Regions from separate parts of the Streptomyces sp. NPDC059828 genome, predicted to be linked through region 3. Evidence: riboswitches for the same ligand, from Rfam matches in the RefSeq annotation. Region 3 holds a riboswitch; each other region holds the start of a gene.
What was found. A riboswitch is a leader RNA that binds a small molecule or an ion and turns the genes downstream of it on or off. The one in region 3 is predicted to bind cobalamin.
Positions count from the first base shown of each region.

Region 1: linked by a shared signal. The riboswitch ahead of ACFV6V_RS29625 (CbtB domain-containing protein) and the one ahead of ACFV6V_RS27845 (ribonucleoside-diphosphate reductase subunit alpha) in region 3 are both predicted to bind cobalamin.
Region 2: linked by a shared signal. The riboswitch ahead of metE (5-methyltetrahydropteroyltriglutamate--homocysteine S-methyltransferase) and the one ahead of ACFV6V_RS27845 (ribonucleoside-diphosphate reductase subunit alpha) in region 3 are both predicted to bind cobalamin.
Region 4: linked by a shared signal. The riboswitch ahead of ACFV6V_RS12690 (cobalamin biosynthesis protein) and the one ahead of ACFV6V_RS27845 (ribonucleoside-diphosphate reductase subunit alpha) in region 3 are both predicted to bind cobalamin.

Region 1 is NZ_JBHWIW010000074.1:1,317-8,472, reverse strand. It holds gene ACFV6V_RS29650 (polyphosphate kinase 2 family protein) at 1-651, shown strand, start outside; gene ACFV6V_RS29645 (sensor histidine kinase) at 786-1,934, opposite strand; gene ACFV6V_RS29640 (response regulator) at 1,949-2,674, opposite strand; gene ACFV6V_RS29635 (alpha/beta fold hydrolase) at 2,911-3,558, shown strand; gene ACFV6V_RS29630 (CbtA family protein) at 3,689-4,480, opposite strand; gene ACFV6V_RS29625 (CbtB domain-containing protein) at 4,512-4,739, opposite strand; cobalamin riboswitch at 4,779-4,948, opposite strand; gene ACFV6V_RS29620 (histidine phosphatase family protein) at 5,065-5,640, shown strand; gene ACFV6V_RS29615 (DUF1775 domain-containing protein) at 5,682-6,449, opposite strand; gene ACFV6V_RS29610 (sulfatase) at 6,482-7,156, shown strand, end outside.
Region 2 is NZ_JBHWIW010000027.1:47,957-55,112, forward strand. It holds gene metE (5-methyltetrahydropteroyltriglutamate--homocysteine S-methyltransferase) at 1-1,596, opposite strand, end outside; cobalamin riboswitch at 1,790-1,937, opposite strand; gene ACFV6V_RS18040 (hypothetical protein) at 2,314-2,973, shown strand; gene ACFV6V_RS18045 (sigma-70 family RNA polymerase sigma factor) at 3,135-3,758, shown strand; gene ACFV6V_RS18050 (ABC transporter substrate-binding protein) at 3,905-4,969, shown strand; gene ACFV6V_RS18055 (FecCD family ABC transporter permease) at 4,972-6,060, shown strand; gene ACFV6V_RS18060 (ABC transporter ATP-binding protein) at 6,057-6,887, shown strand; gene ACFV6V_RS18065 (MFS transporter) at 7,001-7,156, shown strand, end outside.
Region 3 is NZ_JBHWIW010000060.1:23,487-30,642, reverse strand. It holds gene ACFV6V_RS27850 (ribonucleotide-diphosphate reductase subunit beta) at 1-683, opposite strand, end outside; gene ACFV6V_RS27845 (ribonucleoside-diphosphate reductase subunit alpha) at 674-3,046, opposite strand; cobalamin riboswitch at 3,176-3,372, opposite strand; gene ACFV6V_RS27840 (GNAT family N-acetyltransferase) at 3,455-3,958, opposite strand; gene mctP (monocarboxylate uptake permease MctP) at 4,056-5,681, opposite strand; gene ACFV6V_RS27830 (DUF3311 domain-containing protein) at 5,678-5,977, opposite strand; gene ACFV6V_RS27825 (GntR family transcriptional regulator) at 6,195-6,962, opposite strand.
Region 4 is NZ_JBHWIW010000016.1:68,768-75,923, reverse strand. It holds gene ACFV6V_RS12705 (class II aldolase/adducin family protein) at 1-464, opposite strand, end outside; gene ACFV6V_RS12700 (anion permease) at 648-1,889, shown strand; gene ACFV6V_RS12695 (hypothetical protein) at 1,907-2,128, shown strand; cobalamin riboswitch at 2,288-2,438, shown strand; gene ACFV6V_RS12690 (cobalamin biosynthesis protein) at 2,467-3,498, shown strand; gene ACFV6V_RS12685 (cobyric acid synthase) at 3,495-5,003, shown strand; gene ACFV6V_RS12680 (putative cobaltochelatase) at 5,116-7,156, shown strand, end outside.

The sequences.
Region 1 (7,156 bases), on a different contig from region 3:
ACGATCCGGCACGTCATGAGCGGGGTGAACCCGCAGGGCGTCCGGGTGAGCAGCTTCAAGGTGCCGTCGTCCGAGGAACTCGGCCATGACTACCTCTGGCGCTACGCGTGCAGGCTGCCGTCACGCGGCGAGATCGCCATCTTCAACCGGTCGCACTACGAGGAGGTCCTCGTGGTACGCGTGCACCCGGAGCACCTCGACCGGCAGCGGCTGCCGGAGGACGCCCGCGGTCCCGCGCTCTGGGAGCGCCGCTACCGGGCCGTCAACGACTGGGAGCGGTATCTCAGCGACAACGGGTTCCGGGTGGTCAAGGTCTTCCTGAACCTCTCGAAGAAGGAGCAGCGGGGGCGTTTCCTCCAGCGGATCGACGTGCCGGAGAAGAACTGGAAGTTCTCGGCCGCGGATGTACGGGAGCGGCGGCACTGGGACGAGTACCAGCAGGCCTTCTCCGAGATGCTGTCGGCGACCAGTACGGAGTGGGCACCCTGGTACGTCGTACCGGCGGACCGCAAGTGGTTCGCCCGGATCTGCACGTCGGCGGTGCTGGCGCACACCCTCATGGAGATCGATCCGCAGTTCCCCGTGGTGGGCGAGGAGGCACGCAGGGAGCTCCTGGCGGCCAAGCGCGAGCTGGAGCGTGAAGAGCCCTGACCTACGCGTCCCCTCGGCTTTCGCGCCCCCTGCTTCGGGTCGCCTGGTCTTTCGCGCCGCCTGGCTTTCGCGTCTTCGTCGGGCTGCGTCTCGTCGCGCCGCGCCTGCACCGAACCTGCCTCCGACGCGCCTCGTCACGCCGTGTCGCCCCTGGCCGGCAGCTCGAGACGCAGTTCGTAGCCGCCGTCGGCCGTCGGGCCCGATGTGACCGTGCCGCCGAGCAGTGCCGCCCGCTGCCGCAGACCGACCAGCCCGTAGTGCGCGCTGGGCAGCGGGAGGGCGGGCCGGGTCGGGGCGGTGTTGGTGACGCTGACGTGCACCGCGCCCTCCTCGTGGCGGACGCGTACCGTCGCCGTGGCACCGGGCGCGTGCTTGCGTACGTTGGTCAGCGCCTCCTGGACGGTGCGGTAGATCGCGCGCTGGACGGTCGCCGGCAGCCCGTCGGGCAGATTCGTGCACAGCTCCACCTCGATACCGCTGCTGTCGACCAGCCGACGCAGGTCGGCCACGGACGGCTGCGGGGTGAGCTCCGTGGGGCGGCCCCCTGAGGCGCGCAGCACGCTGACCATGTGCCGCAGTTCGTCCAGTGTCTGCACGCTCAGGCGCCGGATCGTGGCGGCCGCATCCCGCACCTCGGCGTCCTGGGTGCCCACCTGGAGCGCTCCGGCCCGTACCGCGATCAGGCTCACCTGGTGGGAGACCACGTCGTGCATCTCGCGGGCGAGCTGAGCGCGTTCCTGGGACAGCATGCTCTGGGCGGTCAGCAGGCGCTCGTGGTCGCGAGCCTCGGAGATCTCGGCGAGCCGGAGGGAAAGATCGCGCCGGGTCTGGACGAGCTGGCCGAGGAACACGGGGGCGGCGGCCGTGGCCGCCGAGTAGCCCAGTGCGACGAGGCTCTGGGTGCTGGACAGGTCGATGGAGGCAGACGGCCACTTGATGGTGTCGCAGACCGTGAAGGCCAGCGCGCAGACCGCCAGCAGGACCCGGTGGCGGGTGAGCGAGGCCAGCGTGTACAGCGCGACCAGGGCGGCGAAGACGGCGTCGGACACCATGACGGCGGGCAGCGTGACGATGAACGTGAGCAGCGGCAGCCGGTGGCGCAGCAGCAGCGACAACGCGGCGACCAGCGCGAAGGACAGCAGCAGCGGGTCATGGGTGCCGACCTGGATCCAGGCGTCGAACAGCGAGAACGCGACCAGGGCGGCATTGACCAGCGGGGTGGGCAGCCGTCTCGGCAGCGAGCCGTGCTCGGCCACCGTGTGGTCGACCACCGCGCCGTGCATGATTCCACGGGGGATCATGGCGCCTCCTCGTTACGGGTGCACGGCTCCTCCCCCGTACGCGACCCGTCCGCCTTCTGCCCCTCCGTGCGCGGCGGCCTGAGCAGCCCGGCCCGCTCGGCGAGCAGGGCGGCCTGGACCCGGCTGCCCACCTCCAGCTTGGTGAGGATCGCGCTGACATGGTCCTTCACCGTGCCGGTGCTCAGATGCATCCGCGTGGCGATGTCCCCGTTGGAGAGCCCCTCGGCGACGAGCACGAGCACGGCACGTTCGCGCTCGGTCAGCAGGCCGAAGCCCCGGGCCGCGCTCTCGTGGGAGCCCGCGCCGGTTTCGAGGTAGCGGTCCACGACCGTGCGGGTGATCTTGGAGGACAGTACTGCTCCCCCGTCGGCCAGGGTCCGCACCAGATAGGGCAGCGCCTCGGGGTCGGTGTCCTTGAGCAGGAAACCGGCAGCCCCCGAGCGCAGGGCCGTGGCCACGTACTCGTCCATGTCGAAGGTCGTGAGCATGGCGACCACGGGCGGTTGCGGCAGCTTGCGCAGCGCGGCCAGCACGGTGAGCCCGTCCACGTCCGGCATCCGGATGTCGAGCAGCACCACGTCGGGGCGACGCTCCTCGGCGGTCCTGACCGCTTCGCCACCGGGGACGGCCGCGACGACCTCGATGTCGTCGGCCGCGTCGAGGATGTGCTGGAAGCCCGTGCGGATCAGGGCTTCGTCGTCGACCACCAGTACCCGGATCACGTGTGCTCCACTCGCCCGTCGGACCACTACCCGATAAGCACCATTTCGTACCATGCCGGCCGGTGTCGCGATGGCTTGTCCCGGCCGGGCGGCGGGGACGCGCCCGCCACCCGGCGGGGGCGGTTCCGGACGACTGCCGGATGGTTGTATCGGGCAGCTTCCTTGACTCTTGAGCATATGACGCACGAGGTGTCGGCTCCCCGACAGCGCGACCGTGCGGGACCGGAGGACAGGGCATGGAGACGTTCAGCTATCGCGGCAGTGACGGTCACCCCCTACACGCCACCCGGCTGGGCATGGGACCGGCTGTGATCCTCCTGCACGACTCAGGCGGACTGCACAGTTCAGGCGGACCGGACCACCGCGGGCTGCTCCCCCTGGCCCGCCGGCTCACCGACAGCTACACCGTGACAGTCGCCGAGGCGCGGGACGCCGACGACGTGGCGTCGCTCGTCGGCCATCTCGGACTGCGCAAGGCGGCCGTCGGCGGTACGGGCACGGGCGCCGCCATCGCGCTCCGCGCGGCCGCAGACGATCCCGAGCGCATCGCGGCGACGGTCGTCATCAACCCCGACGACCTGGGCCCCGAGGACATCGCCCGCGCCTTCGGGGGCATGGCGGCACTGGCCGCCGTCTCCGTACCCACCCTGATCATCCCCGGTGGCGAACGGCACCACCGGCGCCGCGTACACACGCACAGACACACGCACGCGCCGAGCCTGGCCGAGGAGCTGGCCCGCGTACTCCCGCAGGGGAAACTCGCCAACCTCAGCTTCACCGCAGATCTGTGCAGCGCGGAGGACGTGGCCCAGTGGATGGCACCCGCGATGTGGGCCTTCCTCACCGCGCACCTCACGCGGCGGCCCGCCCGGGTCCTGGTCTGAAGCAGGATCACCAAGAAGGACTACGAAGAAGGACCACAGCAAAGGACCGGGAAGAAGACCGAGAGGTAGACCAAAAAGAAGGACCCCGCCCGAGCGCGCCCCCGGGCGGGGTCCATTCGTGTCGCGTGCCTCAGCTCGCGGGCACCGAAGCGGCCGGCTCCGCCGACTGCCGTGACGCCTGCGCGGGCTTGGGCTCCAGCACCCGCTGGGCCAGCTCGCCGAGGATCAGTCCGAGCGCGGCCCACAGCAGGGCCTGGACGCCGATCGACGCCAGACGGAACTGCCACAGGACATCGGCCGGGAAGTGCTCCGGGATCGCGTCGCCCGCCGGGAGGAAGGCCAGTGCGATCCCGACCGCCACGGCGAAGGCGGCGCCCGCGGCGATCGTCGCGTTCCAGTTGCCCCAGCGCGGCGCGAGCCTCTTGCCGACCAGCACCGCCCCGATCAGCAGCAGCACGCTGAGCACGATCATCAGGAAGAACATCGCGGTGCGCTGGTTGAGGGTCTCCGGGTCGCCGACGGCGGGCGGGTTGGCCGGATACTTGAGGAACGGTACGAACGCGACGGCGAGGAAGCCCCCCGCCGCGACGAACGCGGCCGTGACGCGTGCGCCGAAGGCCCCCACGCGGCCGAGCGCGAAGCAGAGCGCCAGTGCCGTGATGCCGCCGAGTGCCGTGCCGTAGACCAGAACGGCCGTGCTCAGACCGGCGGTCGACTGCACCGCGCGGCTGACCAGTTCCTCTTCCGGCTCGCCACCGCCACCGCCGTGGCCGTGGTGAGCCGCGCCCGCCTCCTCGACGGCGATGGCGGCGTCGACCTGCGGTTCACCGATGAGGTAGGCGAGTCCGAACGAGAGCAGCCCGGCGAGCACGCCCGCGAGCATGCCGCGGACCAGGAGGGCCCTTACGGTTGCGGAGTTCATGTGCTGATGTCCTGTTCCGTGCGTATGCGTATCAGTGGCACGGGAAGCCGAGCAGATGACGGCCGTCGTGGACCCACTCGTGGACGCCCTCGCCGGAGAACACGGAGAAGGCGCCCTGTTCGGCACCGACGAAGTAGAGCAGGACGAGCATCAGCAGACCGAAGAAGGCGGCCCAGGGCGCGACGACGCGGACCGGGAGCTTCGCCACGACGGGCTGGGAAACGGGGATTTCGACGGGTGTGATGGCGGACTGGGCCATACCGGACCTCCTCGGGAACACGCGTCCCGCTTTCGGTGGTGCACGCGATGACGATCACGGGTCTGACTCACCCGGCGGACCCGTCCCCGGCAAGGGACTTGACCGCCTGGCACACAGTGGCGCGACCGTGCCGGTTTCTCACCGGACTTCCGTGTATGCCGTCATCCTTTCGGAGGAAGGGTATCGGTCCGCGAACCCGCCGCCAATAGGGCCTTTGACCAGCGATCTTCATCACACAGGGGCGCTCGGGCGGGGTGCGCGGGCGGCCGTAGGATCCGGAACGGCCCGGGAGCGGGCCAGTCAACACGGGGAGGAATCCGGCCAAATGTCGATCAGGCTGACACTGCTGTGCGCGGCAGCCGGCCCCTCGGCACGCGGCGAAGCGCGGTTCGGTGACGGACCACTCGACGAACGGGGCGTACGCGAGGCCAGGGCCGCGGCGGCCGCGCTGCCCGCCGCATCGGTGGTGCTCAGGGCGCCGTCCGTACGGTGCGGGCAGACGGTACAGGCGCTGGGACTCGACGCGGCCGTCGACGACCGACTCCGCGATCTGGACTACGGGGACTGGCAGGGGCGCTCGCTCGCCGATGTGGTGGCGGCCGTGGGCCCCGAGCCCGTCGGGGAATGGACCACCGACCCCGGGGCGGCACCGCACGGCGGGGAGTCCGTGCGGGAGCTGTGCCTGCGGATCGGCGCCTGGCTGGACGAACTGCCGCAGGACGCCGGGCGGGGCGTGCTGGGCGTGGTCGAGCCGGCCGTCGTACGGGCCGCGAGCGTGCACGCGCTCGGCGCGCCGCTGTCCGCGTTCTGGCGGATCGACGTGCCACCGCTGTCCGGTGTCGGCCTCACCGGCCGTGCGGGACGGTGGAATCTGCGGCTGATCGCGACGGCCTCCCCGTAGACAACACAAAGGCACAGGGAGGCCGCACACTGCCGAAGCGGTCAGGCAGAGGCACTCCGGCGCTTCCACCACACAGCACCACCGGCGAGGGCGGCCAGCAGCACCGCACCGATGACCAGCGCGGGGGCGGGCGGCGAGCCGCCGTCGCTCTCCCGCTCCTGCTCGGGTCCCTGCTGCCCGGTCGCGCGCTTCGCCGGGGCCTCGCTCGCCGGGGTCCCCATCACCGGGGACTTCTCCGGTGCGGCGCTCGGGCTGGGCGCCACCGGCTTGGCCCCGGGCGCCGCGGGCTTCAGGGCGAGCAGCGGCGCCGGGTTGCCGTCCCCATGACTGTGACCGTGGCCGTCCCCGCCGCCGGACTGCTCCAGCTCGATCCAGCGGTCGACCCGCCCGTCGCCGTATGTCTGGAGGGTCTTGAACGCCAGCGACTTGGCGTCGGGCAACTGCCGTACGGTCACGGAGTACTCGACGTCATCGCCGACCCCGACCGCGGGGCCGGAGACGGTGTATCCGCGCGGTGTGGCCGCGAACTTCCAGCCGTCCGGACCCTCCTTGTAGGTGATGTCGGCCGGGACGATGCCCTCGGGGAGGATGACCTCCATCTTGCTGATGCCCGCGCTGTCGGACTCGGACTCGGCGCTGAAGTCCAGCGTGACGTTCTCGGCGAGGGCCGCGGCGCCCTCCGCCTCGACCTCCACGTGTGCCGATGCGGGGACGGCGAAGGCGAGCGAGGCCGCGAACGCGGCTCCGGTGAGGACGGAGAGACGGCGCGCGGTGCGCGCCGTAGTGCCGGCGGTGGTGCTGTGAGACACGGGTGACTCCCGAAGTGTTGGGCTGCCCCATCATGGGGCACGGGCCACGGCTTGAACTGATGGGATCGCCGAGCCGTACTGATAACGGCGACCCCGGGCTTCCCGGGTCCGGGCCGTCGTGCCTCACCGGGCCAGTACGGAAGGATCCTCGGGTGACGCCCTGGACGCGCTCTCGCCAAGAACAGCAGGAATCGCAAGAGCAGCAAGAGCAGCAAGATGCGCAGCCGAGACGGGTCAGGCTCCCGAGGCAGGCCAGAGCAGAGCCGGAGGTGCCCGCCGCACCCGGCACAGCGCGATCCGGCCCGGACTCCGCCGAAGAGGCCGGGGCCGCTCCCACCCCCGGTGCCGTACGCGGGTGGCGCGGCCGGCATCCAGGCGCGGCGCGGGTCGTCAGGCATTCCACCACCGCACTGGCCGCCACGCTCGTGTTCCTGGCCCTGCTCGTGCCGAACAAGCCCGGCTACCTCACCTCCGGGGTCTTCTTCCGCATCCCCGTCGAAGGGCTCTTCGGCGCCGCGCTCCTCCTCGTCCTCCAGGCCCTCCGCCCGCGGGCGAGGCGCGTCACGGCGGCGGCCGGCGGGGCCGTACTGGGGGTGCTGACGGTCCTGAAGTTCCTCGACATGGGGTTCTTCTCCGTGCTGGACCGGCCCTTCGACCTCGTGCTGGACTGGATCCTGTTCGACGACGCCAAGTCGTTCCTGGAGGAC
Region 2 (7,156 bases), on a different contig from region 3:
CGGGCGCACGTACCGGGTGCCGTAGGACTGGACCCAGCCGTGCTGGGTGGCGAGATATCCGGTGAGCTGCTCGGCGAAGTACTGGACCATGTCGTTGCGTTCGGCCTCGCCGTGCACCAGCACGTCAAGACCGGTCTTCTCCTGGAAGGCGACCACCTCCCGGATCTCGTTCCTGACGCGCTCCTCGTATCCGGCCGTGCCGATCCTGGCTGCCTTCAGATCGGCGCGCGCGGTGCGCAGTTCGGTCGTCTGGGGGAACGAACCGACGGTGGTGGTGGGGAGCAACGGCAGTGCGAGGCGGGTACGTTGCGCGGTGGTCCGCTCGGCGTACGGCTGGGAGCGGCGGGCGTCGGAGTCCGTGACGGTGCTGGTACGAGCCCGGACGGCGGCGTCGTGAGTGAGCGGGGAGGCGGCTCGGGAAGCCAGGTCGGCCCGGTTGGCGGCGAGGCTGGGGGCGATCGCCTCGGTGCCGTGGGTCAGGCCCCGGGCGAGTGTGACGACTTCGGCGGTCTTCTGCCTGGCGAAGGACAGCCAGCGCAGGATCTGGGGTTCGATGTCGTGTTCGGAGGCCGCGTCGAGCGGCACATGCAGCAGGGAGCACGACGCGGCCACGTCGACCCGGTCCGCCAGCCCCAGCAGGGTGCCGAGGGTGGCCAGGGACTTCTCCAGGTCGTTGACCCAGATGTTGCGGCCGTTGACGACCCCGGCGACCAGCCGCTTGCCCGGCAGCCCGCCGACGGCCGCGAGGGCGTCGAGGTTGGCGGCGGCGGCCTCCGTGAAGTCGATGGCGAGGCCCTCGACCGGGGCCTTGGCCAGCACCGGCAGGGCGTCGCCGAGTCGGTCGAAGTAGCCGGCGACGAGCAGCTTCGGCCGGTCGGTGAGCACACCGAGCGCGCGGCAGGCGCGCTCGGCGGCGCCCAGCTCGGCGGGCGTCCGGTCCTGGACGAGGGCGGGCTCGTCGAGTTGCACCCACTCGGCACCCGCCGCCCGCAGGTCGGCGAGCACCTCGGCGTACACGGGCAGCAGCCGGTCGAGCAGCGTGAGCGGGTCGAATCCCGCGGCGACGCCGGGTGCGGGCTTGGCGAGCAGCAGGTAGGTGACGGGGCCGACGAGCACCGGACGGGCGGAAAGCCCGAGCGCCAGCGCCTCCTTCAGCTCCGCGACCTGCTTGGTCGAGTCGGCGGCGAACACGGTGTCGGGTCCGAGCTCCGGCACCAGGTAGTGGTAGTTGGTGTCGAACCACTTGGTCATCTCCAGCGGCGCCACCTCCTGGGTGCCGCGGGCCATGGCGAAGTAGCGGTCCAGGGCGTCGGCGGCGACGGCCGCGCGGTGGCGTTCGGGGATCGCGCCGACCATGACGGTGGTGTCGAGCACGTGGTCGTAGTACGAGAAGTCCCCGGTCGGGACCTCATGGACACCGGCATCGGCGAGCTGGCGCCAGTGCGTCCGGCGCAGATCCCCTGCCGTGGCCTTGAGGGAGTCCGCGGTGACACGGCCCCTCCAGTAGCCCTCGATCGCCTTCTTGAGTTCGCGCTGCTGTCCCTGGCGCGGGTATCCGTGCACGGTGGCCCGTGCTGCCGCGGATTCGGTGGTCACGGAAATCTCCTTCGCGAGATGGTTCCCTGAGGTCCCGGGACGGAACGCGGGCAGGTGCGAAGGGCGGAGAACCGGACGGGTGCGGGTCCGCGCGCGGTGCCGCGCGGGTGTCCGGCCGTCCGATATATGCGCCGACCCACCCACGAGGTCACCGGATGTCCGCGTGCGGGCTGTTCGCGCGCGGGCAGCGGGCAGGTCTTCGGACTCGCGGGCACGTCCTCATGGGGAGGACACCTACTGGCCGTCGCTTCCCAGACCCTGGCGGGTCCAGTGCGTATGACGGCGGTCGTTCCCGCTCACCGCTGCGGGGCAGTCCCGGATTCCCACCGGGTTCCCTCTTACGACGCCTCCCGCCTGGAGGGCGGGGCGAACCAGCTGCAGGGGCCACCCTACGGGGCGGCAGGCGGCTGCGGAGCGCTCTGTCCGGAATTCGGATGCGCGACGGGAATCCGGGCGGCGGGGCGGAGCACGGCAGGGCCGGATTCGCACCGGCTTCCCCCTGGTGCGCATGCAATGCGGTTGTGTGCCCCGGCGCATGGCCCGGGGCAGACGCATCGTAGGGTGCGGCAGGGGTGTCCCACCGCTGATTCTCCATCACTTCCGCCGCATTCCCTCACCGTTGGACGTGTGGGCCGGTCACGGTGGTGGGGAGCCGACACGTGCGTGCGGCAAGGCGGTCTGCCGGGACGCCGACCCAGGATGCGAGGATGAGACGCCATGACTGCTGGGTGGTGTTCACGCACGCTACGGGCCGCGGTGTTCGCGGCCGTATGCGTGGTGCTCGCCGCCCTCGGCCACGTCATGATGTCCGGGGAGTCCGTCCCGTGGTGGACGCTGGTCGGAGGGCTCGGCGCGACCGGTGGGCTGGGCTGGTGCCTGGCGGGCCGGGAGCGGGGACGCGGCGTTGTGGTGGCCGTGGTGGTCGCCGCACAGGCGGCGCTGCACTCGGGATTCTCGCTCGTGCAGTCCCTGAACCCTGAGCATGCGGAACACATCGATCACTCCGCGCATCCGGAGCACCCCGGGCACCACATGGTGTCCGCCGGCATGGGGCCCGGCTACAACGACATGGGCCACTCGGGCTTCCCGGACGTGATGGCCGGCGACTCGTGGTCGCTCGGCATGCTCGCCGCGCACCTGCTGGCGGCGCTCTTCACCGGACTCTGGCTCGCCCATGGAGAGCGAGCCGCCTTCCGGATCCTCCGCGCGGTCGCCGGGTGGCTGACCGCGCCGTTGCGGCTCCTGCTCGCGCTGCCGGCGCCTCAGCACCGGCCGCGGCCGCGTGGCCGCGGCCGCCCGTCGCCTGTGTCGCGGCTGCTTCCCCTGGTCCACGTCATCGTCTCCCGAGGGCCGCCCGTGGGGTCCGCTGTCGCCTGACGACAGCCGGAATCCCGAGGCGGTCCAAGTGCCCCTCGGGCACCGGCCGCAGACCCGCGAGCGCGTGGGGAGCGGCCGGCCCCCACACGCCGGCACCAGGGCTCTGCTGCGCCCGCTGTGCACCCCGGTCCTGGTTCCGGACGACCCGAGAAGGACACCAGGTGATCTCTTCCGCCCTGCCCGCTTCATGGGACACGACGGACAAGGTGAATCCGGCCGACGAGTCGATCACCTCCTGGGCGCTCGCCGCCCGCGGCGGTGACGCCGACGCCGTGGAGCGGTTCGTCCGTGCCCTGCACCGCGACGTACTGCGCTATGTCGCCCACTTGTGCGGTGATCCGCAGTCGGCCGACGACCTCGTCCAGGACACGTTCCTGCGCGCGCTCGGCAGTCTGCACCGTTTCGAGGGCCGGTCGTCGGCCCGTGCCTGGCTGCTGTCCATCGCCCGGCGCGCGGTGATCGACAGCTATCGGTACGCGGCCGCCAGGCCCCGGCTGCACGACGTACCGGACTGGCAGCTCACGGTCGAACTCGCCCAGCCCCGCGATCTGCCGGGCTTCGACGACGGGGTGGCGCTGCTCGAACTGCTGGCGGCACTGCCGCCCGAACGCAGGGAGGCTTTCGTGCTCACCCAGATGCTGGGGCTGCCTTATGCGGAGGCCGCGGAGCTGAGCGGCTGTCCGATCGGCACGGTGCGGTCCCGCGTGGCGCGTGCCCGGGCGACGCTGATGGAGCTGATCGAGCAGGCCGAGGAGCCGGTGACCGCGTCCGCGCTGGTGGCCTGAAGGCCGTGCCCGGGCCGGGTTCCGGCGCGTGTCCCGGGCACGTGCCGGAATCCGTACACCGGTACGGGAACTCACACCGTGCTCGACCCGACTTGTGGACCGGGGGCGATGTGCTGCCCCTGTGCCGAACAGTTCTGGAGAGTTGAATGCGTTCTCGTGTGTGGTGCGGTACGGCGGTCGCCCTGCTCGGACTCCTCGCGGCGGGATGTGGCGGGGGAACCGACGAAAAGGGGGACAAGGGCTCGGGCGCCTCCGCCGGCGGGGCGCCGGTGACCGTCACCGACTGCATGGGTGCCGAGACCACCTTCGACGCCACCCCGAAGAAGATCGTCACCAGTAACGCGTCCAGTCTGGAACTGCTGCTCCGTCTGGGCGCCGGCGACAAGGTGGCCGGCACCGGATTCCCGCCCGGCAGGGGAACTCTTCCGGCCGGGCTGGACGCCATGGCGCAGGAGGTTCCGGTGCTCGGCGAGACCGTCATCCCGAAGGAGAAGCTCCTCGGTTCCGGAGCCGACCTGTACATCGACACCTTCGCCGCCATGGGCAACATGGGCGGCGGCGGGATGGGCGACGCGCCGACCGCGGAGGAGTTCAAGGCGGCCGGGATCAAGCACGTCTTCCTGAAGTCCACGGCGTGCGCGGCGCAGAGCAAGGGCCCCCTGAAGGACCTCGCCGCGGTCGAGGAGGACATCACCGCACTCGGGGCCGTCACCGGTACGAGCGCGAAGGCGAAGGAACTCGTCGCCGGCATGCGGGAGAAGGTGGACGGCGTACGGAAGGCGGTCGGCGGTACGGCGGAGGCGGCCAGGCCGACGTACTTCTTCTTCGACTTCGACGCGGGCACCAAGCAGCCGATGGCCGTGTGCAACCGCCAGGTCGCCCACGCCGTGATCACCCTGGCCGGGGCCCGCAACGTGTTCGCCGACTGCGACGGCGACTTCAAGCAGGTGAGCTGGGAGGACGTGGTGGCCAAGAACCCGGACTGGATCCAGCTCGGGGTACGGAACCGGGGCAGCGACGCGGCCAACGCCAAGGCCTTCGACGAGGCGCGGAAGTGGCTGGAGGGCAACCCCGTCACCGGCGGTCTGAAGGCCGTGAAGGAGGGCCGCTTCCTGCGTATCGGCTCGGAGCGCACCACCATCGCGGGGGTGGAGAACGCCGCCGTCGTGCAGGAGATCGCCAGGACCATCCACCCCGGGAAGGTCAGGTAGCCGTGCTGGACACGCTGTCCAGGTCCCGCAGAAAGGCGGCCGTTTCCGCGGCTCCGGGGGAGTCCCGCGGCGTGCCCGCCCGGGTGCTCGCGATCGGCATCGGTGTCGCACTGCTGGCGGCGCTGACGGCGGCGGTCTCCTGGGGGTCGACATCCATCCCGCCCGCCGAAGTGTGGGGTGCCGTGGGCAGGCACCTCACCGGCGAGGCCCCGCGACCCGGCACGAGTGACCTGATCGTCTGGCAGCTGCGGGTGCCCCGTGCCCTGCTCGCCGCGCTCATCGGCGCGGGTCTCGGCCTGGTCGGCACGGCGGTGCAGGCCCTGGTACGCAACCCACTCGCCGACCCGTATCTACTGGGGATCTCCAACGGAGCATCCTTGGGCGCGGTCGCCGCGATCGTGCTGGGCGCCGGTGCGGGCGGTGCGCTGGGTCTTGGCCTGTCCGGTGCCGCGTTCGCCGGGGCCCTGGGGACGTTCGCCCTGGTGTGGGCGGTGGCACGACGCGGCGGTGGTTTCGCTCCGCTGCGGCTGGTGCTCGCAGGTGTGGCGATCGGGCAGTTCCTGTCCGGCTTCACCAGCTATCTGGTGCTCCAGGCGGGCGACGAGCAGCAGACCCACAGCGTGCTCTTCTGGCTCATGGGCAGCCTGAGCGGGGCGAGTTGGCCGATGCTGGCCGTACCGGCGGTCGCCGTGCCCGTCGCGCTGCTGTGGCTCCAGGCGCGTGCCCGGGGTCTGAACGCGCTGCTGATGGGGGACGAGACGGCGGCCGGGCTCGGTGTGGACGTCACCCGGCTGCGCCGGGAGCTGTTCACGGTCACCAGTGTGCTGACCGGGGTACTGGTCGCCGTGTCCGGTGCGATCGCCTTCGTCGCGCTCATGGTGCCGCATGTCTGCCGGCTGGTCATCGGCGGTGACCACCGCCGGCTGCTGCCGGTCTCGGCGCTGTTCGGGGCGCTGCTCATGGTGGTCGTGGACATCGTGTGCCGCACGGCCATGGACACCCAGGAGCTGCCGGTGGGCGTGGTCACCTCCCTGATCGGAGCCCCGGCCCTGCTGTATCTGCTGGACCGACGCCTGGGGAGCGGCAGTTGAGGATCGATATCGAGGACCTGCATGTGGCCTACGCGGGGCGCACGGTGGTGTCAGGGGCCGGGCTGATCGCCGCCGAGGGGGAGATCACCGGCCTTGTCGGCCCGAACGGCAGCGGCAAGTCCACGCTCCTGCGCACCGTCTACCGGCACCTGCGCCCCGTAGCGGGCCGTGTGCTGCTCGCGGGGACGGACATCCGGGAGCTGTCCCCGGCCCGTGCGGCCCGCCATGTGGCGGCGCTGCCGCAGGAGCGAGGCAGCGATTTCGAGCTGACGGTGCGGGAGGTGGTGGCGATGGGGCGGACGCCGTACAAGCGGGCGTTCGCCGGCGACGATGCCACCGACCGGGACCTCGTCGAACGGGCGCTTCGGGATGTCGGAATGCACGGGGCGGCCGGCCGCCGCTTCACGGCCCTGTCGGGTGGTGAGCGTCAACGGGTGCTGCTGGCCAGGGCGTTCGCCCAGAATCCCGATGTCATGGTGCTGGACGAGCCGACCAACCATCTGGACGTACGGCACCAGGTGGAGCTGCTCGCCCTGCTCCGGGTGCGGCGTCGCACCACTCTGGTGTCCCTGCACGACCTCAACGCCGCCGCGTCGGTGTGCGACCGGCTGCATGTGCTGCATACGGGGGCGGTGGTCGCTTCCGGGCCGCCGCGTGAGGTGATCACGCCCGAGCTGTTGGCGGAGGTGTTCGGGGTCCGGGCGGCCGTGGTGGAGCACCCGCTCACGGGGGATCCGCTGATCGCCTTCGACCACAGGGCACCGGTTGACGGTGTGGCGTCTTCCGTGGTCGAGGCGCACACCGTGGGAGTGCCGCGCACCGGATGAGCGGCGTGGCCGGGGTTTTGTCATCGGCCGGGAACTCAACGCGTCCTGCCGCCGACATGTGGGACGAGGCTGCCGTCCGGCAGCCGTCCGGCGACGAAGGGCGGGGCGGAAGGGTGACGCACCACGGCCAGGGCCCGGCAGGGCCCGGTGGCATACCCAACGGCATACCCACCGGTCAGGACCACGGCCAGGACCGCTGGATCCTGGTGGGTGTGGCGGGACTGCTGGCGTTCGTGGCGATGCTCGACATGAACATCGTCAACGTGGCG
Region 3 (7,156 bases):
ATGTGCATGGTCTCGTCCCGGAACACCCAGTTGGTGCCGGTCGCGAGACCGTGCAGCAGACCGCGGGAGCGGAACCAGTAGACGTACGCGAACGCCCCGTAGAAGAACAGGCCCTCGATGCACGCCGCGAAGCAGATCAGGTTCAGCAGGAAACGGCGGCGGTCGGCCTGGGTCTCCAGGCGGTCCAGCTTCTCGACCGAGTCCATCCACCTGAAGCAGAACGCGGCCTTCTCGCGGATCGAGGGGATGTTCTCGACCGCGTCGAACGCGGCGGCCCGGTCCTCCGGGTTAGGCAGGTAGGTGTCCAGCAGGGTCAGATAGAACTGGACGTGCACGGCCTCCTCGAAGAGCTGGCGGGAGAGGTACAGCCGCGCTTCGGGGGAGTTGATGTGCTTGTAGAGGGTGAGCACCAGGTTGTTGGCGACGATCGAGTCGCCCGTGGCGAAGAACGCGACCAGGCGGCCGATCATGTGCTGCTCGCCGGGGGAGAGCTTGGCCAGATCGGCGACGTCGGAGTGGAGGTCGACCTCCTCCACCGTCCAGGTGTTCTTGATCGCGTCCCGGTAGCGCTCGTAGAAGTCGGGGTAGCGCATCGGGCGGAGCGTCAGCTCGAAGCCGGGGTCGAGCAGGTTCTTCTCCCGCGCCGTCGTGGCGCTGGTGGCTTCGGTGGACATTACTGGCATGCCTCGCAGGACTCGGGGTTCTCAAGGGAGCAGGCGACGGCGTCCGCGTCGGGAGCGGCCTGCTGGGCGGGGATGGGGGCGGCGACGGCCGCCGGAGTGCCGGACGCGGCGCGGGCGATCCGGGTGGCCGGGCGGGAGCGCAGGTAGTACGTCGTCTTCAGGCCCCGCTTCCAGGCGTACGCGTACATCGAGCTGAGCTTGCCGATGGTCGGCGTCTCCATGAAGAGGTTCAGCGACTGCGACTGGTCCAGGAACGGGGTGCGGTCCGCGGCCATGTCGATCAGGCCTCGCTGCGGGATCTCCCAGGCCGTGCGGTACAGCTCCCGGACGTCCGCGGGGATCCAGCTGAGGCCCTGCACCGAGCCGCTGGAGTCACGCAGCGCCTCGCGGGTCTGCGCGTCCCACACGCCCAGCTGCTTCAGCTCGTCCACCAGGTACGAGTTGACCTGGAGGAACTCGCCCGACAGCGTCTCGCGCTTGAACAGGTTGGAGACCTGCGGCTCGATGCACTCGTAGACACCCGCGATCGACGCGATGGTCGCGGTGGGGGCGATGGCGAGCAGCAGCGAATTGCGCATCCCGGTGGTGTTGACCCGCTCGCGCAGCGCGGCCCAGCGCTCGGGCCAGTTGAGCTCGACCCCGTAGTGGTCCGGGTGCAGCACACCGCGTGCCGTGCGGGTCTGCTCCCAGGCGGGCAGCGGGCCGCTGCGCTCGGCGAGGTCGCAGGACGCCTCGTACGCCGCCAGCATGATCCGCTCGGCGATCCGGGTCGACAGCGCCTTCGCCTCGGCGGAGTCGAAGGGCAGCCGCAGCTTGAAGAAGACGTCCTGGAGGCCCATCGCCCCCAGGCCCACCGGGCGCCACTTCGCGTTGGAGCGGCCGGCCTGCTCGGTCGGGTAGAAGTTGATGTCCACGACCCGGTCGAGGAAGGTCACGGCCGTACGGACGGTCTCGTCCAGCCGCTCCCAGTCGATGGAGCCCTCGGGGGTGACGAACGCGCCCAGGTTGACCGAGCCGAGGTTGCAGACGGCCGTCTCGCCGTCGTTCGTGACCTCGATGATCTCGGTGCAGAGGTTCGAGGAGTGGACGACGGTGCCGGGCTCCGCGGTCTGGTTCGCCGTGCGGTTCGAGGCGTCCTTGAACGTCATCCAGCCGTTGCCGGTCTGGGCGAGCGTGCGCATCATCCGGCCGTACAGGTCTCGGGCGGGGATCGTCTTGCGGGCGAGCCCCGCCTCCTCCGCCTTGCGGTAGGCGGCGTCGAACTCGGCGCCCCACAGGTCGACCAGCCCGGGCACGTCCACCGGAGAGAACAGCGACCACTCGGCGTCGGCGTTCACCCGGCGCATGAACTCGTCCGGGATCCAGTGCGCCAGGTTGAGGTTGTGCGTACGCCGCGCTTCCTCACCCGTGTTGTCGCGCAGCTCCAGGAACTCCTCGATGTCCGCGTGCCAGGTCTCCAGGTAGACGCAGGCCGCACCCTTGCGCCGGCCCCCCTGGTTGACGGCGGCGACCGAGGAGTCCAGGGTGCGCAGGAACGGCACGATGCCGTTGGAGTGTCCGTTGGTGCCGCGGATCAGCGAACCGCGGGAGCGGATGCGGGAGTACGAAAGACCGATACCGCCCGCGTGCTTCGACAGCCGCGCCACCTGGTGGTAGCGGTCGTAGATCGAGTCCAGCTCGTCCAGCGGCGAGTCCAGCAGGTAGCAGGACGACATCTGGGGGTGCCGGGTGCCGGAGTTGAAGAGCGTCGGCGACGACGGCAGATAGTCCAGCCGGCTCATCAGCCCGTACAGCGCGGCGACTTCGTCCACCGCGCGCGCGGACCCGTCCTCGGCGAGACCGCAGGCGACCCGCAGCATGAACTGCTGCGGGGTCTCGACCACTTTGCGGGTGATCGGGTGGCGCAGCAGATAGCGGCTGTAGAGGGTGCGGAGTCCGAAGTAGCCGAAGCGGTCGTCGGCGGCCGGGTCGATGAGAGCGTCGAGACGGGCGGCATGCTCCTGGACGAAAGCGGCCGTACGGTCCGCGATCAGCCCCTCGAGATGACCGACGGCGACGGAGGAGGCGAAGCCGCTGGCCCCCTGCGAGGCCGCCTCGTCGGCGATGGTGATGCTGAGCAGCCGGGCCGCGAGCCGGGAGTACGCCGGGTCCTCGGCGATCAGCCCCGCGGCCGCCTCCGTGGCCAGCTCCCGCAGTTCGGCTTCGTCCGAACCGGCGTGGCGTCCCCGGAGCGCGGCGGCGGCGACCCTGCCGGGGTCGGTGTCGGGGAGGTCCGCGGTGAGGTCGGTCAGGATCCGCAGCAGCGCGGTTCCTGGCCCATCGGCGAGCTGCGTTGAAGCAGGGTCTGGGGGCGCGATGGTCACGGGGTGCTCTCCCTCACTCGGCTCGGGGCCGGCGGGGAAGTGGCGTGCGGGCGTGTGTCTGGGCAGCACAACGCTCCGCGTCCACCAGCCTGATCCGCGAGGCCCGGACGTCTCGGAACCCGGACCGGATGGACCGGGTGCGTTGCCGACAGGTCCTCGGACTCGTGGGTGTGCGCTCACTCCCGTGCACGCACGCACGGATACGCCGCGCGGGCATGCCTCATGGGTACGCGAAAGGAACGAATGCAGACCGACTCACCGTTGCGGGACAGTTCCGGATTTCCACCGGATTCCCCTGCTGCGGCAACGGAGTCGAGCATACATGTAGGGGCGCGGCGTTGCCGCGCCCCCCACATGTTGTGTCGCGGTGGTGTCGCGTCTCCCCTCGGGCGAGCCGGGGTTCAGCCCTCAGAGCTCAAGGGCGTACGTCAGCAGAGGGTCCAGGCCGGCGATCGGCACCCAGTCCCGTGCGGGCGTCCGTACGAAGCCCAGACGCTCGTATATGCGGTGGGCCGCGCGCATCTGCTGATCGGTCGACAGCACCAGTCGGCGGCAGCCTTCGATGCCCCGGGCCCGCTCGACGCACGCTATGACGAGAGCCTCGCCGATACCCCGTTTCCGGGCTTCGGTGGCGACGACCAGCATCCTGAACTCGGCCTCGTCATCGCCCGCGATATTGGCGTAGGGCTTCGCTCCCGCCGTGAACGCCACTCCGCCGAGCAGGCGCCCCGAGCCGTCCACGGCGACGAGCACCTCGGCCTGTGCGGCTCTCGCTGCCGTGTCCCGCAGCACGGGGAGATAGGGGTCCTGCTCCCCGAAGGCCAGCAGTCCGTCCCCGAGATAGGTCTGTGCGGTGAGCTCGCCGAGGGCGTCGTACTCCTGCGGCTCCACCTGTCGGATGATCACGTCCATCCCGGCAGTCTGCCGCACACGGGGGAATGCCACACCGGGACAGCGGCGCCTGGCCGCTGTCCCGGAGGGAGGAAGCGGCCAGGCGGTGTCCGGTGTGTCAGTGGGTCGCGGCGGTCAGCTTCGGGGCCTCCGTCTCGACTCCGGGGTCTCCCGCGTCCGCCGTGTAGTCCTCGGGGGACGTCTCGTCGACACCGTCCGGAGCGTTCGTGGCCCGCAGCACGAAGGTGAGGACCACCGTCACCAGCACATTGAGCACAAACGCCGTCAGACCGATGTAGCCGATCTCGCCGATGCCCGGGATCTCGGTGGACGAGCCGCCGAAGTGCTTCTGGGTCGGGCTCGCGACACCGTACGCCGCCGCCGTGCCGTAGATCATTCCGACGGCCCAGCCGGCGAGCAGTGCCCAGCGGTGGAACCAGCGGGTGAACAGCCCGCCGACCAGGGCCGGGAAGGTCTGAAGGATCCAGATGCCGCCCAGGAGCTGGAAGTTGATGGCGACCGTCTTGTCCATGGTGAGGACGAAGGCCAGCGCGCCCACCTTCACCAGCAGCGACACCAGCTTCGAGACCTTGGTCTCCTGCTCCGGTGTCGCGTCCGGCTTCAGGAAGTCCTTGTAGATGTTTCGCGTGAACAGATTCGCCGCCGCGATCGACATGATCGCGGCCGGCACCAGTGCGCCGATACCGATGGCGGCGAAGGCCACCCCCGCGAACCAGTCGGGGAACATGTTCTCGAACAGCTGCGGAATCGCGAGCTGGCCGTTGGTCACCTTGACCCCGGCAGCGATCGCCATGAACCCGAGCAGGGCGAGCAGCCCCAGCATCAGCGAGTAGAGCGGCAGTATGGTCGTGTTGCGCCGGATCACGTCACGGCTGCGCGAGGACAGCGTCGCGGTGATCGAGTGCGGATACATGAACAGCGCCAGCGCGGAACCGAGTGCCAGCGTGGCGTAGCCCCATTGACCCATCTCACCGGGCACCAGGGCCCCGAAGGGCTTGTCGGTCTTCGGGTTGGTCTGGGACAGAGCGTCGCCCGCCTTGGCGAAGATCGCGTCGAAACCACCCAGTTTGATGGGGATGTAGATGATGGCGACGGCGATCACCAGATAGATGAGCGTGTCCTTCACGAAGGCGATCAGCGCGGGCGCCCGCAGCCCGGACGAGTAGGTGTACGCCGCGAGCACGCCGAAGGCGATCAGCAGCGGGAGGTCCTTGACGAACCAGTGGGTGTTCTCACCGCCGCCCACGCCCATCACGTCCAGTACGGCCTGGATACCGACGAGTTGCAGAGCGATGTACGGCATCGTCGCGAGGATGCCGGTGACCGCCACCGCCAGTGAGAGGCCCTTGGAGCCGAACCGCCCGCGGACGAAGTCCGATGTCGTCACATAGCCGTGCCGGTGCGAGACCGACCACAGGCGGGGCAGGAACGTGAAGATCAGCGGGTAGACGAGGATGGTGTACGGCACTGCGAAGAAGCCCGCGGCGCCCGCCGCGTAGATGGCCGCGGGTACGGCGACGAAGGTGTACGCGGTGTAGAGGTCGCCGCCGAGCAGGAACCACGTCACCCACGTACCGAACGAGCGTCCGCCCAGACCCCATTCGTCCAGGCTGTTCTCGTTCGCCGCCCTGCGCCATCGTGAGGCCAGGAAGCCCATGACCGTGACGGCCAGGAAGAAGAAGACGAAGACGGCGAGTGCGACGCCGTTCACACCGTCGTTCACCGCGACGCCCCTTCCTGCTCGCTGCGGTCGGCGCGCTGGGCGGGCAGGTCGTGCCGAGCCCGCCTCGCGCGCTGGTCGCGCTGCCAGAGCTGGTACGCGATCAGCGTCAGCGCGGTCGAGATGACCACCCAGAGCATCTGGTACCAGTAGAAGAAGGGGATCCCGGCGAACGCGGGGTCGGTCTTCGCGTACGAACCGACCCAGAGCATCGCGACGAACGGTGCGATCAGGCACAGGGCCACGACCACCCGCACCGGCGTGACGGCCGGTCTGCTCCCCGCGGGTACTTCGGACATGAGCGACTCCGTTCCCTCGGTTGCCTTGCTGGTCAGCTGAATCGCTCAGCTGCTGTAGCGCGCAGGAAATCTAGGGGATGACTTCGCGTGTGGGAACCCTGCGTTCCGGATATCGGACAGGCAATCGGCGGGCGGTCGGCGCAGCCGCCGAGCGGCCGGAACCGACCGCTCAGCGCCCGAAACCGACCGCTCGTCGCGGCGGGGTGGGCTCGGGGCGTCAGTCCGACTCGGGGCGCTTGAGCCGCGCCACGAACTTGTAGCGGTCGCCGCGGTACACCGACCGCACCCATTCGACCGGTTCGCCGTTCCTGTCCAGCGAGTGCCGCGACAGCATCAGCATCGGCAGGCCCACATCCGTGCCCAGCAACCCCGCCTCGCGCGGAGTGGCCAGCGAGGTCTCGATGGTCTCCTCGGCCTCGGCCAGATGGACGTCGTACACCTCGGCGAGCGCCGTGTAGAGCGAGGTGTACTTCACCAGTGACCTGCGAAGGGCCGGAAAGCGCTTCGCCGACAGATGCGTCGTCTCGATCGCCATCGGCTCGCCGCTCGCCAGCCGCAGCCGCTCGATCCGCAGCACCCGCCCGCCCGGTGCGATGTCGAGCAGTCCGGCGAGCGTGTCATCGGCGGTGACATAGCCGAGGTCCAGCAGCTGGGACGTGGGTTCGAGGCCCTGCGCCTTCATGTCCTCGGTGTACGAGGTGAGCTGGAGGGCCTGGGAGACCTTGGGCTTGGCGACGAACGTCCCCTTGCCCTGGATGCGTTCGAGGCGTCCCTCGACCACCAGCTCCTGGAGGGCCTGGCGCACGGTGGTGCGCGAGGTGTCGAACTCGGCGGCGAGGGTGCGCTCGGGCGGTACGGGCGTGCCGGGCGGCATCGTCTCCGTCATGTCGAGCAAGTGCTTCTTGAGGCGGTAGTACTTGGGCACGCGGGCCGACCGGGTCGTCGTCCCGTTCTCGGTCTCCGTGCCGCCCCCGTCCATGGCCATGGCCCGCCTTCCCGACTCGTGTGCTGCTGCCGTCACCGGCTCCTCCGTTGGTTGCGGATCACATGGTGGCACGGTCCGGTCACGGGTCGTCGCCCTCCCTCAGGTGTCGGTCCGGTAACGGACGCGACAGCCCTCCTTATACACCCTTGACACCCCTAAAGGTCTAGGCCAAGCTCCGCTTACTGGTCTAAACC
Region 4 (7,156 bases), on a different contig from region 3:
GCCGCGAGTTCCTCGGTGCCGTAGCGGGCGTACGGGGCGACGCGGACGGGTCCGCCGAGGACGGCCGCCATGTAGTGGATCAGCGGCAGCTCGGTGACCAGTGTCGATACGGCGGTGGCATGGACCGCGTGGGTGTGCACGACAGCGGCGGCGTCCGTGGCGCGGTAGATCTCCAGGTGCATCGGCAGTTCGCTGGTGGGGACCAGGTCACCCAGTACGCGGCGTCCGTCCGGAGCGACACCGACGGCGTCCTGCGGCCCGAGCCGGTCGTAGGGCACCCCACTGGGCGTGACCAGGATCACATCCCCGGCCTCGGTGGGCACCCGTACGGAGACATTGCCCGAAGTGCCGACCACGAGTCCGTCCGCCACGGTCCTGCGGGCGGCGGCCACAAGGTCCATCCACGCCCGCGCGACCGGCTCGTGCTGCCCGTCGTACCGTTCGTCCTGCTGCCGCCGACTCATGGGCTGATCATGCCAGGCACCCGGCCGCGGACTCCGCGCTTCGGCCCGCGCAAGCACCTTCTCCGCCAAGCGGAATGGCCATACCCTTCTGGAGTCACTCATGAGCCGTGCTGAGTTCATCTTCCGTTCACTCAGCTTGCTTACGTTCGGCTGGCCACTGACGTCCAATAGAAGCCTGGGTAAATGGAACACATCACGCTTCTCCTCGGGATCGTGATCATCACCGCTCTCGTGTTCGATTTCACGAACGGTTTCCACGACACAGCCAACGCGATGGCCACAACCATCTCGACCGGGGCACTCAGACCGAAGACGGCGGTGGCCATGTCGGCCGCGCTGAATCTCGTCGGCGCCTTCCTGTCCGTCGAGGTCGCCAAGACGATCTCCGGCGGGCTCATCAAGGAAGAGGGCATCCGCACAGAAGTGATCTTCGCCGCGCTCGTCGGCGCGATCCTGTGGAACCTGCTCACCTGGCTGCTCGGCCTGCCGTCCAGCTCGTCGCACGCCCTGTTCGGCGGTCTCATAGGCGCCGCCGTGATGTCCGCGGGCTTCTCGGCCGTGAACGGCGGGACGATCGTCACCAAGGTGCTGATCCCGGCCGTCGCCGCGCCGCTGGTCGCCGGTCTCGCCGCGTTCCTCGCGACGAGGCTGACGTACAAGATCGGCAACGGTGCCGACGACAAGGCCACGTCCAAGGGCTACCGGGCGGGTCAGATCGCCTCGGCCGGCCTCGTCTCCCTCGCGCACGGCACCAACGACGCGCAGAAGACCATGGGCGTCATCACCCTGGCCCTGGTCACGGGCGGCGTGCTCGCCCCCGGCTCCAACCCCCCGATGTGGGTCATCGTCTCCGCGGGTCTGGCGATCGCGCTCGGCACGTACCTGGGCGGCTGGCGCATCATCCGCACCATGGGCAGGGGACTGACCGACCTCCAGCCGCAGCAGGGCTTCACCGCCCAGACCAGCGCCGCGACGGTCATTCTGGCCTCCTCGAACCTGGGCTTCTCGCTCTCCACCACCCAGTCGTGCTCCGGTGCCGTGATGGGCGCGGGGCTCGGCCGCAAGGGCGGTGTGGTCCGCTGGTCCACCGCGACCCGGATGTTCGTCGCCTGGGGCCTCACCCTCCCCGCGGCCGGTCTGGTCGGTGCCGCCGCGGAATTCCTGACCAGCCAGGGCGCCTGGGGCACCGCCACCGTCGCCGTACTGCTCGTCGCGGGCTCGGCCGCCATCTGGGCGCTGTCGCGCCGCAAGCCGGTCGATCACACGAACGTCACCGCCGACGAGATCACCGAGGCTCCGGGTGTGGTCACCACCGCCATCGCGGCCGTGACCCCGCCGCCCACCGTGGCCGCGGCCGAGGAGCTGAAGGCCACCATCCCGGCTCCCGCCAGTGAGTCCGCTCCCGCGCCCACCGCCACGGTGTAAGGAAGAAACGAATCAGCATGAAGATCGACTGGGCAGCTCTGGGCTCCGTCTTCGGTGTGAGCCTCATCGTGACCGTCGCCCTGGTGGGCCTGTTCACCCTGGGCATCGTGGGCCTCTCCAAGCAGGAGGCGGCAGCCGCGCAGGGGGGCTCCGCCGGCCTGGCCCGCACCGGCGCGTACGCCTGCTTCGCCCTGTGCGCCGCCGCCGTGGCATACGGGATCTATCTGATCGTCTCCTGACGATCGGCGGCACGGCAGCCGACAGAACAACGCATGGGAGCCGGACACCCCCGAGGGGGTGTCCGGCTCCCGCTCTCTGCGCACCCCCCACACACACCGCGGTGTGGGCCTGCGCACACTGTCCCGTCGCAGGTCAAAGGTGAGTTGACGGGTGTTCGCGGCCCATGGTGGACTTCCGGGGCCACTTACGGCGGCAGAAGAGGAAGCCGGTGCGAATCCGGCGCGGTCCCGCCACTGTCACCGGGCGCACCCCCTCCACCAGGGCGCTCCCCGAAGCCAGGAACTCTCTCCCGCCGGATCACGTCGAGCCAGGGCGCGGACCCTGAGTGAGGACGAACATGCCTGCCGAGCAGCGGGCGCCGGGGGGACTCGTCCCTGCTGTCGCTGTCCCTGCCATCACGTTCGCTTACGGCGCCACGGCCGGACTCGTCGGCGACCTGCTCTTCGGCGATCCCCGCCGAGGGCATCCGGTCGCCGCCTTCGGCAGGGCCGCCGCCGCCGTCGAGCGCGGACTCTGGCGCGACCACCGCGGCTGGGGTGCCCTGCACACGGCGCTGTGCGCCGGGGGCGCGATCGCCGCGGGTGCGCTGGGCACCGCTTCCGTACGCCGGTCCCGTACCGCGTCCCTGGCCCTGACCGCCGCCGCCACCTGGGCCGTCGTGGGTGGTACCACCCTCGGCAGGGAGGCGAGGGCGATCGGCGGGGCCCTCGCGGTCGGTGACATCGAGACCGCCCGTGAGCGCCTCCCCCATCTCTGCGGCCGTGACCCCCAGGCACTGGACGGCCCCGGGATCGCCCGCGCCGTCGTGGAGTCCGTCGCCGAGAACACCTCGGACGCCGTGGTCGGCGCGCTGGTGTGGGGCGCGGTGGCGGGCGTGCCCGGTCTCGTGGGCTTCCGTGCCGTGAACACCCTGGACGCCATGGTGGGCCACAAGTCGCCCCGCTACCGGCGGTACGGCTGGGCATCGGCTCGCCTCGACGATGTGGCGGGCTGGCCGGGCGCCCGGCTCACCGCCGGCCTCGCCGTACTCGCCGGCGGCGACCCCCGAGGTGCCGTACGGGCCTGGCGTGCGGACGCGGCGAAGCATCCCAGTCCCAACGCGGGTCCGGTGGAGGCGTCGTTCGCGGGTGCGCTCGGGGTACGTCTCGGGGGGACGCTCTCGTACGGCGGGCGCACCGAGGAACGGCCCGTGCTCAACGGACAGGGCCGGGCCGTCGAGGTGGCGGACATCGAGCGCGCGGTACGGCTGTCGCGCCGGGTGGGCGTGCTGGCGCTCGCGGCATGCGCGGGCGCACGGCTCGCCTGCACGGCGGCGACGGCGATGCGGGGCAGGAACGGCATGAGAGACATGAGGGGGAGGCGGAAGTGAGCGGCGGAGGACTGCTGGTCGCCGGCACCACGTCGGACGCGGGCAAGAGCGTCGTCACGGCGGGGATCTGCCGGTGGCTGGTGCGCCAGGGTGTGAAGGTCGCCCCCTTCAAGGGGCAGAACATGTCGCTCAACTCCTTCGTCACCCGCGAGGGTGCCGAGATCGGCCGGGCGCAGGCCATGCAGGCCCAGGCGGCGCGCGTGGAACCAACGGCGCTGATGAACCCGGTGCTGCTCAAGCCGGGCAGTGACCGCTCCAGCCAGGTGGTACTGATGGGCAAGCCGGTGGGCGAGCTGAGCGCACGCGGCTACCACGGCGGCAGACAGCAGACGCTGTTCGAGCCGGTGGTGGAATGCCTGGAGAAGCTGCGGAGCACCTACGACGCCGTGATCTGCGAGGGCGCCGGCAGCCCCGCCGAGATCAATCTGCGCCGCACCGACATCGTCAACATGGGCATCGCACGGGCCGCCCGCCTTCCCGTGGTGGTGGTCGGGGACATCGACCGGGGCGGGGTCTTCGCGCAGTTCTTCGGGACGACCGCGCTGCTCGCGCCCGAGGACCAGGAGCTGGTCGCGGGCTATCTGGTCAACAAGTTCCGCGGCGACGTGACGCTGCTGGAGCCGGGGCTCGAGATGCTGCACGGGCTGACCGGACGGCGGACGTTCGGTGTGCTGCCCTACGCCCACGGCCTCGGCATCGATGAGGAGGACGGGCTGCGGGTCTCGCTGCGGGGCGCCGTACGCGAGTCGGTGACCGCCGCGCCGCTGGGCGATGACGTGCTTCGGGTCGCGGTGTGCGCCGTGCCGCTGATGTCCAACTTCACCGATGTGGACGCGCTGGCGGCCGAGCCGGGCGTGATCGTGCGGTTCGTGGACCGCGCCGAGGAGCTTGCCGACGCGGACCTGGTGGTCGTGCCCGGCACCCGCGGCACCGTGAAGGCGCTCGCCTGGCTGCGTGAGCGCGGGCTCGCGGACGCGATCGCGCGGCGGGCCGCCGAGGGCAGGCCCGTGCTGGGGATCTGCGGCGGTTTCCAGGCCCTCGGCGAGCACATCGAGGACGAGGTGGAGTCACGCGCGGGCGAGGTCGACGCACTCGGACTGCTGCCGGTGCGCGTGCGGTTCGCGCGGGAGAAGACCCTGGCCCGGCCGGTGGGCGAAGCGCTCGGCGAGCGGGTCGAGGGCTACGAGATCCACCATGGCGTCGCCGAGGTGCTGGGCGGCGAGCCCTTCCTGGACGGCTGCCGGGTCGGTGCCGTCTGGGGCACCCACTGGCATGGCTCGCTGGAGAGCGACGGCTTCCGGCGGGCGTTCCTCCGGGAGGTCGCCGCGGCGGCCGGACGCCGGTTCGTACCGGCGCCGGACACCAGCTTCGGTCTGCTGCGCGAGGAACAGCTCGACCGCCTCGGCGATCTGATCGAGGAACACGCCGACACCGCCGCCCTGCTCGAACTGATCGAGCGCGGCGCCCCCGCGGGCCTGCCCTTCGTCCCTCCGGGGGCACCATGAGGCGGGCGGCCCCGGACTCCGTCCGCGCCAAGGCCAACGACCGCGTCCACGTGCCGAATCGGCTCGACCGGAAACAGCGGGAGCAACGAGAGCAACGGGAGGACCGGAACGTATGAGTGGTGCCGTGCACTACCCCTTCACCGCGATCGTCGGCATGGACGATCTACGCCTGGGACTGCTGCTGAACGCGGTCTCACCCGCTGTCGGCGGGGTCCTCGTACGCGGCGAGAAGGGCACCGCCAAGTCCACCGCCGTGCGCGCCCTCGCCGCGCTGATGCCGGATGTGGAGGTCGTCGCGGGCTGCCGCTTCTCCTGCGCGCCCGGCGCACCCGACCCCGGTTGCCCGGACGGCCCGCACGAGGACACGCCGGGCACCGCCCGCCCGACCCGCATGGTGGAGCTGCCCGTCGGCGCGTCCGAGGACCGGCTGGTCGGTGCGCTCGACATCGAGCGGGCGCTCGCGGACGGCGTCAAGGCCTTCGAGCCCGGTCTGCTGGCCGACGCGCACCGCGGGGTGCTCTATGTCGACGAGGTCAATCTGCTCCATGACCACCTGGTGGACCTGCTGCTGGACGCGGCGGCGATGGGTGCCTCGTACGTGGAGCGCGAAGGCGTCTCCGTACGCCATGCCGCGCGCTTCCTGCTCGTCGGGACCATGAACCCCGAAGAGGGCGAGCTGCGGCCCCAGTTGCTCGACCGCTTCGGGCTCACGGTGGAGGTCGCCGCCTCGCGCGAGCCGGAACAGCGGGTGGAGGTCGTACGGCGCAGGCTGGCGTACGACGACGACCCGGCCGGTTTCGCCGCGCGCTGGGCGGACGAGGAGGCGGCGCTGCGCGCGCGGATCGTGGCCGCGCGGGCCCTGCTGCCGTCCGTCGTGCTCGCAGACGCGGCGCTGCGCCAGATCGCGGCGACCTGTGCGGCGTTCGAGGTGGACGGCATGCGTGCCGACATCGTCATGGCGCGTACGGCGACGGCGCTGGCGGCGTGGGCGGGGCGTACCGACGTACGGGAGGAGGATGTGCGTCAGGCCGCCCTGCTCGCACTCCCCCACCGGCGGCGGCGCAATCCCTTCGACGCGCCGGGGCTTGACGAGGACAAGCTGGACGAGACCCTGGAGCAGTTCGGCGGGAACGACGAGCCGGAGCCCGATCCGGATCCGGACGGTGGTTCCGACGGCCCTGGCAACGGCCCCGACGGTCCGGATGGCGGTCCCGGGGGCGGTGGCGGGATTCCGCCGCAGGGCCAGGGGCCCGAGGCCGAGCCGCCGCACACCAACGAGCCCGGCCAGCCCGATGAGTCCCGTGAATCCGAAGCGCCCGAGCCGTCCACGGCGGCGGGACCGCGTCCCGGCGCGGGCGAGCAGTCCCCCGTGGCGGCCGCGGAGCCGTTCCGTACGAGGATGCTGAGCGTGCCCGGTCTCGGCGACGGCGCCGCGGGGCGGCGCTCACGCGCCCGCACCGAGCACGGCAGGACCACCGGGGCGCGGCGGCCCCGGGGCACGCTGAGCAAGCTCCATCTCCCGGCGACCGTGCAGGCCGCGGCCCCCCACCAGCGAGCGCGCGGACGCTCGGGACCGGGGCTTGTCGTACGACGTGACGATCTGCGCCAGGCGGTCCGCGAGGGCCGCGAGGGCAATCTCGTGCTGTTCGTCGTGGACGCGTCCGGGTCGATGGCGGCACGCCGCCGGATGAGCGCGGTCAAGGGCGCGGTGCTGTCCCTGCTCCTCGACGCGTACCAGCGGCGGGACAAGGTGGGTCTGGTGACCTTCCGCGGCCGGGGCGCGGAGGTGGTGCTGCCGCCGACCTCGTCGGTGGACGCCGCCGCCACGCGGCTGGAGCAGCTGCCGACGGGCGGGCGTACCCCGCTCGCCGCCGGCCTGCTGAAGGCACATGACGTGCTGCGGGTCGAGCGGTTGCGCGACCCCTCGCGGCGCCCGCTGCTGGTCGTGGTGACGGACGGGCGTGCGACCGGGGTGCGCGGCGAGGACGCCGTGGGTCTGGCCGCACGGGCCGCCCGGCTGCATGCCGCCGAGGGCACCGCCGGTGTGGTCGTGGACTGCGAGAGCGGGCCGGTGCGGCTGGGTCTCGCCGGCCGTCTCGCGGGCGAACTCGGCGGCAGCGCCGTCACCCTGGACGAGCTGCGGGCGGACAGCA